DNA from 3 places in the Mucilaginibacter sp. PAMB04274 genome. Region 1 is predicted to be linked to each of the others. Evidence: riboswitches for the same ligand, from Rfam matches in the RefSeq annotation. Region 1 holds a riboswitch; each other region holds the start of a gene.
The links. Region 1 has a riboswitch for S-adenosylmethionine ahead of ABDD95_RS13630 (O-acetylhomoserine aminocarboxypropyltransferase/cysteine synthase). Riboswitches for the same ligand answer to the same signal wherever they lie in the genome.
Positions count from the first base shown of each region.

Region 2: another riboswitch for S-adenosylmethionine. It lies ahead of ABDD95_RS11215 (TlpA disulfide reductase family protein); the one in region 1 lies ahead of ABDD95_RS13630 (O-acetylhomoserine aminocarboxypropyltransferase/cysteine synthase).
Region 3: another riboswitch for S-adenosylmethionine. It lies ahead of metH (methionine synthase); the one in region 1 lies ahead of ABDD95_RS13630 (O-acetylhomoserine aminocarboxypropyltransferase/cysteine synthase).

Region 1 covers NZ_CP155081.2:3,235,255-3,238,535, forward strand. The annotation lists gene metX (homoserine O-acetyltransferase) at 1-378, opposite strand, end outside; gene ABDD95_RS13630 (O-acetylhomoserine aminocarboxypropyltransferase/cysteine synthase) at 482-1,816, opposite strand; SAM riboswitch class I at 2,082-2,197, opposite strand; gene ABDD95_RS13635 (dihydrolipoamide acetyltransferase family protein) at 2,866-3,281, opposite strand, start outside.
Region 2 covers NZ_CP155081.2:2,661,111-2,664,391, forward strand. The annotation lists gene ABDD95_RS11205 (transferrin receptor-like dimerization domain-containing protein) at 1-772, opposite strand, end outside; tRNA gene ABDD95_RS11210 (tRNA-Cys) at 1,039-1,110, opposite strand; gene ABDD95_RS11215 (TlpA disulfide reductase family protein) at 1,118-1,732, opposite strand; SAM riboswitch class I at 1,814-1,927, opposite strand; gene ABDD95_RS11220 (Hsp70 family protein) at 2,263-3,281, opposite strand, start outside.
Region 3 covers NZ_CP155081.2:5,167,723-5,171,003, reverse strand. The annotation lists gene metH (methionine synthase) at 1-1,563, opposite strand, end outside; SAM riboswitch class I at 1,714-1,828, opposite strand; gene ABDD95_RS22360 (Bax inhibitor-1/YccA family protein) at 1,942-2,667, opposite strand; gene ABDD95_RS22355 (hypothetical protein) at 2,740-3,281, opposite strand, start outside.

The DNA.
Region 1 (3,281 bases):
TTTAATACCTAAATGCGCTGCCAGTAAGCGGTGCACATTGGCCATATCACGCGTGGTATACTGCGGAAAAGATAGGTAGTAAGGTTGACCAGTAGCCGGGTTAATGCTTAACGGGCTGGTAGTACCATAAGCAGATCCCAATACGTTGGCGCAAATGATAAAATGTTCGTCAGGATTAAAAAAGTAACCCTCGCCTACCAAACCTTTCCACCAGTCAAACACATCTGAGTTGGCGGTTAGGGCGTGGCAAACCCAAACCACGTTATCTTTGGCTTCGTTCAACCGGCCATAAGTATGATAGCCTATTTCAAGGTTCTCCAGTTTCGCTCCTGATTCCAGTTCAAAAGTGCCGTTGTATCGGTATGTCTGTATACTCATTGTTATTTTAAACCGGCCCGCCTGGCTTACAAGCGGTACCGGTCATACTATTAATCAAATTAAATCTATTGCGGCGGCATATTAATTTTCAGCTGCCTGCCGGTTAGTTAAGTTCGGCCAGCTGAGCCTCTTGCAACTTTACGCTCGCAAATGCCTGTTCAAAGTCGGCTTTTATATCGTCTATATGCTCAATGCCAACGGCTACGCGTAAAAGCGTTGGCGTAACACCGGCAGCAACCTGCTCCACATCACTTAACTGCTGATGCGTGGTTGCAGCTGGCTGAATAATCAATGTTTTAGCGTCGCCCACGTTAGCCAGGTGGCTTACCAGCTGCAAACTGTTAATGAAGTTTGCGGCGTTCTCTTTGCTGCCTTTCAACTCAAATGAGAGTACGGCGCCAAAACCATTTTTTAAGTATTTTTTAGCTAATGTGTGATAGGGTGACGATGCCAAACCCGGATAATTTACTTTAGCTACCTGTGGGTGCTGCTCCAGCCAGGTGGCCAGTTCAAGTGTATTATCAACATGGCGTTGCACACGCAATGAAAGTGTTTCTAGCCCTTGTATCAGTAAAAACGAATTAAATGGCGACTGTGAAGCGCCAAAATCTCGCAGCCCTTCTACCCGTGCACGAATAATGAATTGAATATTGCCAAACGGACCGTTAACACCAAATACATCAGAAAAAACTAAACCGTGATAGCCATCTGATGGCTCACTAAATTGCGGATACTTGCCGTTTCCCCAGTTGTAGTTGCCCCCATCTACTATTACACCGCCAATGCTGGTACCGTGGCCACCAATCCATTTTGTAGCGCTTTCCACCACCACATTGGCGCCATGCTCTATTGGGCGAAAAAGGTAGCCTCCTGCGCCAAAGGTATTGTCAACTATCAGCGGCAAATCGTGCTTGCGGGCCAGTGCAGCTATCTTGTCAAAATCGGGCACATTAAAGCCTGGGTTACCGATGGTTTCCAGGTAAATGGCTTTAGTTTTCTCGTCAATTAATGGCTCAAAGCTTTCGGCCTGGTCGTCTTTGGCAAAGCGGGCTTCAATGCCAAGTCGCTTAAAGGCCACTTTAAACTGGTTATAACTGCCGCCATACAGAAACGGGGAGGTAACAAAATTATCGCCTGCTTGTAAGATGTTGTTAAGCGCTAAAAATTGTGCCGCTTGCCCCGACGCGGTTGCCAACGCTGCCACCCCACCCTCTAATGCTGCTATACGTTTTTCGAACACATCTGTAGTGGGGTTCATGATACGCGAGTAGATATTACCAAATTCTTTTAAGGCAAACAGGTTGGCGCCATGCTCGGCATTTTTGAATACGTATGAGGTAGTTTGGTATAAGGGCACTGCCCGCGAACCGGTTGTAGGGTCGGCTTCCTGACCGGCGTGTAACTGTAAAGTTTCGAATTTTAAAGATGAAGTTGACATGGTTGTTGCTGTTTAGATTTGTGCTTAAAACTTATTGAATTTGCTATAAGCGGAGGTGGCGTACGGACAGACTATAGCGGTGCCTGAGCGTAAACACGTTACATTATTGCATTAAGTAATGCAGGAAATGACGTACGTGTTGTGCCTCTAACAGCAACACATGCTCATAAAGCCGTTGGCTATATTGCAGGTTGATGGCGTACCCGTTGGGGTAACTAATAAATTAGCAGTAGTGTTGTAGCAGTTAAATCGTTTCATGGCTATTAACTTATATCCCCCGGCTGTATATCCAAACCGGGACAGGAATTGGCACCTTCTCCGTTCATCGGAGGGTTGCCAGCGGGTCAGTGAGCCTGATCTCTCGCCGCTTCTTTATAAATCAAAAACCTACGGAGGGTATTTGATTATGGTATTTAAACCGTTGCACAAAGGTAATGCGTAATATTTTAAAATACCAAGTATTATTAAAAATATTTATTGAGGCGCAGATCTGAAGATTTAATTGCGGTTGTTTAATGTTTATTATTTTTATTCCCAATCAAAGTAATGTAATTGGGAATGAATTACTTTGGTCATTGAAAGAATTCCTTCAGGAAAGAATAATTGGATTTATCATGTTAATACGGTTTTATTATTTCACCTTCTACAACCACTTCGTTAAAAGGAGCTTCAGGAATGATGCTCCATATTGGTTCAGAGCAACCTTGGTGATGGGACTAAGCATCTTTAGCCTGCTTTTAACCTTAACGTGGATTATAAAATTTTTTAGCGGATACTCGTATCAAAGCCGCCTTATTTACGAAGCAACAAGTATTTTCCTGTCATTTGGATTCATATATGTCTTTTGTTTAAAGGATGGTAAATCGGAAAGGATATACAACGAGTTCAAAGACAGTGACTTTAATAACAAAAGAAATAGATCAATTGCCTGGCTGGTTTGGCTTATAACCTTTTTGATACCGGTAGTTTTAATACTACTTGATAAAAAAACGTCACTCTTTCACTAGCAATTAAGCACACATTACAGCAGCACGCAAGTTGGCTTGTTTTTATAACTCCCTGTTTAAATCCCAATGCTCCAGATAATCGGCTACACGCTTCAGGAAAGAACCACCTAGAGCGCCATCCACTACCCTATGGTCATACGACATAGATAAATACAGCATGTGGCGTATAGCAATTACATCACCGGTTGGGGTTTCCAATACAGCAGGTTTCTTTTTAATGGTACCAATAGCCAGTATGGCCACCTGTGGTTGGTTAATAATGGGGGTGCCCATAATATTGCCAAACATGCCTATGTTAGTAACCGTGAAAGTACCGTCGGCGGTATCATCAGGCCGTAATTTATTCAAACGGGCACGGTTGGCCAGGTCATTTACACTCTTAACCAAGCCGGTAAGGTTAAGCGTATCGGCGCGGCGAATAACCGGTACAATTAAATTGCCATTTGGCAACGCAGTAG
Region 2 (3,281 bases), 570 kb from region 1:
ATCTTTTGGCTTTTGCAGTTGCGCCAACATTCGGCGTTAAAGGATCGCCGGGGTAAATAACCATATCCATCACAGAGCCGCGCTGCACGGTCTGGTCATTTTTGAACGGTCCTTTAGGGTATACCTCTCCCTGGTAAAAACCATCGTCTTTAGGATCTGAATATATTATACAGCCAATGGCTCCATGCTCATAAGCTACTTTTGGTTTAATACCTCTCCACGAGCGGCCATATTTGGCAATTACTATTTTTCCTTTTACATCAATGCCCAGTTTGTTAAGCTGCTCGTAATCATCGGGCAAGCCGTAATTCACATATACCAATTCGCCGGTTACATCACCATCGGCTCCCCAGGCATTATAGGTGGGCAACTGCCCTTCCTGCCCTGATGTGGCATCCTCGGCAACAGCCGGTTCCTTAAGTTTTGCTGTATATTGAGTAGGATAAGTAAGCTCAAGCAATCGCGTTTTCGGCGTTGGAAACAACACTTGGTACGTTTCTATACGAGCATCCCATCCATACTCTTTAAACTTTTGTAAAACGGCTTGTGCTACGGCCTTTCCTCCGGGCGAGCCCAAATGGTGAGGACGTGCAGCCAATTCTTTAATGTTATGGCCAATACGCACATTACTTATGTGCTTATCAAAGTCTTTTTCTGCCTGAAGTTGTTTAGTTGCAGCTGCCGCCGTAAAGCCCTTAATGTTTGTATTTTGTGCGTATGATGTAGCATAACCGGCAAAGCATAACACTGCCAGCATCCTTATTTTTTTCATAAAGAAATTTATATTTAAATAAAATAGAGGGTGAGAACCTGGATCGGTAAGGTTACTCTATAAATAAGACGAGATCAACAGCAACCGTTGCTTGTATAAGCAACATCATTTGGAGAGTGGATACATGCTATTAGTTTAAAAGAGCCGGTTTTAGAATAAAAATTAAAATTCATAAAATTGTAGATACATTTAAATTGCCTTAGCGCTTTGAAATAATGCCACCGGGTTGCCTACAGCGCCTAAAAAAACTTAATAACCCGATGATGAGGTGTGAGGATGGATTCGAACCACCGTACAAGGTTTTGCAGACCCCTACCTAACCGCTCGGCCACTCCACCATTGCTTTTAAAGCGATGCCTTTAACAAAGGTTTGTTTGCTAAATCGTCTATCACTTTTACCATTTCCGTGAATTCGTTTACGTCATAAAGCCTCGTCAAAAAAACTATCTTACCGCTTTGATCGATGACTACATTACGTGTAACACCAGCTTTTTTATCAGCAAAGCGGCCAAATATATCGGCGCCCGGATCTAAAGCCAAAGGATAGGTTACCTGTATATCCTGGCGAAACTTTTGCACTTTCTCGAGTGGTTCGTCACGGTCTACACCAATAAGCACTACGTTTTTATTCTGGTAAGCCTTCCACACGTCTGTTTCCAAATGCGGCATTTCTCTGCGGCATACGCTGCACCAGCTTGCTGTAAATTGCAATACAACCACTTTGCCGCGTAACTGCTTCAGGGAGGTTTTCTTTCCGTTATCTAACACTAATTCAAAATTGTCGGGCGCCTGGTCTCCTACCTTAACCAGGTATCCTCTGTCTGCATTTGCGGTTGTTGCAACTGTAGAAGATTGTTGCGCAGCACTTTGCGTCTGCGCATTTGATTGAAATGCGGCCGCAACAATTACAGAAGCTGCAAACATTGCTTTGGAAAGAGATTGTAATAGGTAATTTTTCATAATCATATAAGTTGATTGCTTTCAATTTCAAATACTTATACCAGCGAGACTGTAAATGGGCGATGAACAAGCAAAACTTGTATCTTATCATTCTCTCTCATTTGAGGAGCAGGAATTAGCACCTTTTACCTTTTTGAGGTGGTATAGGTTGCTAAGACTTCACAGGGCCTTTCCCTCAGTCTTTCTGGATAAGTAAATCAAAGTACGTTATTTAACACTGCAAATATAGCTATATATTTTACATAGTCTATAGATTTAGTAGATAATTTTCAAAATGAAATAAATGTGACACAAAGAAACGTACAAGTTATTCAGATACAGGCGCAGTTATACCGAATTGTATATGCATAGGGAAGATTGGCCGGCAGTTTTCAAAGGTTCCAAATAAGCCTATTTTTGTGGTAAGTGAAGGCTTTGTATTAGCAACTGGGTAATTATGGAACTTGTTGCAATGCGTGCAAACTTCCTTACTAATACTTATCCTTTTATTACAATTAAGCGTGATGATACTGGATGCTATGATTCAATCATCATTCACCTTCAAATAGATATCCGCTATAAGCCAAACCTGTAGCCACACTTTTAAAATTGTCGCCCGAATTGAGGTTGACGTGAGGAAACTTTTCTTTGAATATGTTTTGAACACTCCCAACCATTGAAGTGCCACCAGTTAAAAAAATACTGTCGACATTGCTGGGTTCTATCTTGTTGTGCGATATAAATTCGTCGAGGTAGTTGGCAATTCGGGTTACGTCTTTGGCAATTATTTGTTCATAAACCGACAGTGGAACATCCTCTTCTATGTCAATATCCATTTCATGGTAAGCGAACCGAGCAGTGTCTGCATTAGAGAGTGTTATTTTGGTTTTCTCAATACACCTGAACACAGCGTAACCCAAGTTGTGTTCAATAAGCGTAATCAGGTTTTTGAATTGCCGGTCTTTCCCCGAAAAGTAATAATAGTCTTCAATATCCTTTTTAATTCGCTGGCCATTAAAAAAGTTCATTTGCTCCCACGAGCATATATTGGCAAAAAGTGATTTAGGCACAGTTAACCGCTTGCCCGGGGTAGCTTCATATTGTGTATGCTTGCCAAAATAGGGCGTACCTTTTTCCCACATAAATGCGGCATCAAAGCTATCACCTCCTATGTAAATACCACCCGTGGCCATCATGTCGTTCTTCCTGTCTTTGCTACCCGCTTTCTCTGGATCCAGAACCAAATAAGTAAAATCAGTAGTACCTCCACCTAAGTCAGCAACCAGTACATTTTCCTTTTTTTGCAAAGTTCTTTCATAAGCAAAAGCAGCGCCGATCGGCTCAAATTGAAAGCGGACCTCCCTGAACCCAGCTAACTCTGCAGCCTTGCTAAGGCGGGTTTGGGCAAGGGTATCCTTTTGCACGTTATCATCATCAAAGAATACAGGCCTGCCTATAACAGCCTTACGGCAATCCTGGCCTATTAGTTTATCAGCCCGCGATTTTAATTCTTTCAGAATGATGGCCACCAAATCAGATGCGTTGTATCGTTTGTTGTGAATCCGCGTTT
Region 3 (3,281 bases), 1.9 Mb from region 1:
AAGGATGTTAGGGTCGAAAATGATATCCTCCGGTGGAAAGCCAATTTCGTTCACCAGTATATCGTAAGATCGTTTACAAATTTCTATACGGCGTTCATAATTATCGGCCTGCCCTTGCTCATCAAACGCCATTACAACCGTAGCAGCACCGTAGTTTAGTATCTTGCGCGCGTATTCTCTAAACTTGTCTTCACCTTCTTTTAGCGAAATTGAGTTTACAATACCCTTACCCTGCAAGCATTTTAAACCGGCTTCAATAACCGACCATTTAGAGGAGTCGACCATGATGGGCAGCTTGGCAATATCAGGTTCGGAGGCCACCAAATTCAGAAATTTAACCATTACGGCTTCCGAATCAATCATGCCCTCATCCATATTAATGTCAATCACCTGGGCGCCACCTTCTACTTGCTGGCGGGCAACTGTGAGCGCTTCCTCATAGTTTTCGGCCAGTATAAGCTTTGAAAACTTGGGCGAACCGGTAATGTTGGTGCGCTCGCCTACGTTCACAAAGTTGGTTAGAGGCGTTAGGGTAACGGCTTCTAAACCACTGAGGCGCATATAAGGCTCAAGCGTTGGTAGTTGCCGTGGCGTGTATTTAGCTGCCCTTTCGGCAATACATTTAATGTGATCGGGTGTGGTGCCGCAACAGCCGCCTACAATATTAACCAGGCTAGCTTGCATAAAGTCATCAACCTGGTGGGCGGTTTCATGCGGTTGTTCGTCATAAGCGCCAAACTCATTAGGCAAACCCGCATTTGGATAAGCTGAAATATATACATCGGCTTTGTTAGAGAGTTCTTCCAGATATGGGCGCATCTCTCTAGCCCCTAAAGCGCAGTTTAATCCCACCGATAGCAGGTTGGCATGGCGTATGGAGTTCCAGAAAGCCTCCACCGTTTGGCCCGATAGGGTACGGCCAGAGGCATCGGTTATGGTGCCCGAAATCATGATGGGCAGGTTCTTGCCCGATTCCTGTGCATAGCGCTGGGCGGCAAACAGGGCTGCCTTGGCATTCAGCGTGTCAAATATAGTTTCGATTAATAGCAGGTCTGAGCCGCCGTCAACCAAGCCTCTAATCTGATCATAGTAAGCTTCGGCCAAATCGTCGAAAGTAACGGCACGGTAGCCCGGGTCGTTCACGTCGGGTGAAAGGGAAGCGGTGCGGTTGGTAGGGCCGACAGCGCCGGCTACAAAGCGCGGCTTGCCGGGCGTTTGGGTAGTATAATCATCAGCCGCCTCGCGGGCTAAACGGGCACCTTCATAGCTTAGCTCGTAAGCCAGCTCTTCCATATGATAGTCGGCCAGTGATATACGCTGGGTACTAAATGTGTTGGTTTCAATAATATCGGCACCTGCATCCAGGTACTCGCCATGGATAGCTTTAATTACGTCAGGGCGTGTAAGGTTCAGCAGGTCGTTATTGCCCTTTAAATCGGATGGATGATTTTTAAAACGCTCCCCGCGAAAATCCTCCTCCGTTAACTGATAGCGCTGTATCATGGTTCCCATGGCGCCGTCAATTACCAATATGCGTTTCTTTAACTCGTTTTTTATGTCCATATTTTGGATATGAGATGTGAGGCAAGAGATGTGAGATAAAGCGTAGGATTTACTTGCAAACGCATGCAAAATCCTGTCAGTTTCATATCTGATAGCTCAAATCTTATTATATGCTTATATCGAAAAGTCGGTGTATTGGATTTTGACTTTCGCTTATCCGTCTTAAAACCTTTTAGTGAATGGTTTTAAGTAGAATGTAGCACCTTGTAAGTACAGGTTGCTAAGACTTCGCAGGGTCCAGTCCCTCCATCTTTCTCTATAAGCATTGCAAAGTTGCAAAATAGCGTTGTGAATTGCAAATGCCAGTTTTTAAGCAAAATAGCTTTCAAACAACAAGAGCCGCCTTTTGGGCAGCTCTTGTTATATAATTATTTAACGTTATCTGCGGCTGCCAAATATTCTTAATAAGGATAAGAACAGGTTGATGAAATCCATATACAGGGTTAAAGCGCCCATAATGGCCATCTTTTTAGCATCAGCCATACCCAACTCCAAGCCGGCACCTATGCGTTTTAGTTTTTGTACATCATAAGCGGTTAAGCCCACAAACACTGCTACACCAATATAGCTGATGGCTTTGCTTAAGCCCGGACTGGCCAGGAACATGTTTACAACAGAAGCGATGATCATACCTATTAAACCCATAATCATTAATGAGCCAAATTTGGTCAAATCCTGGTTAGTAGTATAACCGGCTACCGCCATAATGCCAAAAACAGCCGAGGCCGTAATGAATACACCTAATACCGACGAAGATGTATAAACCAACAGCACAAAGCTAAGGCTGGTACCCATAAGGGCAGCAAAAACCACAAACAGCAGGGTAAGCACCGGTGCTGATATTTTGTTTAACCCAAATGATATAATCATCACAAAGGCTATAGGAGCAAACATAACGATAGTACCTAAGCCGGTATTACGCATGGTAACAGGATCGCGTAGCAAGTTAGCAAGTTCGGGTTTAAAAGCAAATGCAGCAGCACATAGGGCCGAAATACCCAGCGCTACAAACATCCACATAAACACATTGGCAATAAACCGGCGCGATGAGGCTTGGTCATCCAGCTGAATGACATCCTCGTATTGATAATTCGTATTTTCCATTTTCTTAATTAATCAGGTTAAAGGTATGATAATTATTATTGTACTTGTTAGACAGCCCAAGGGGCTTAAAGTTTAGGTAAGCCTGCGCATTAATTGTTCTTCAACCCGTTTAAAAACCTGCAAAGGTTTTAACGCGCGCCAGCCCAGTTCATCCAGCCCGCCACCAAAGTTGATAAAATAGTCGATGTTGCTTTGCTTAAACTCCCGTATTACATGTTCTCTGAAGTTAATGCCGGCAATCCAGCCGTCTTCCACTTCCTGAAACCACTCCTCGTAATAACAGTCATCAGATGAATGAAAATTCAGGATATTCTCGCCAATAAGTATAAACTTATTGATGCCATTATCCATCATTAACTCCATGATTTCGCGTTTGAGCAACATAATGTCGTTATTGATGGCATCATTCCACTCGCCAATAAATTCTATAATAACGTAGCCGCGATCATAATCGGCATACAGTACTTTTAAATATAATGTATTAGAGCCAAATGAATCCCATTGCGGGTGCAGCAAATAGTTATATATCTGCTTATCAAATTCAAACTCGTTGTACACTGTAGCATAAAAAGGCGAATACTCATCCTCTGCGGCTACATAATCATCCCTCCATT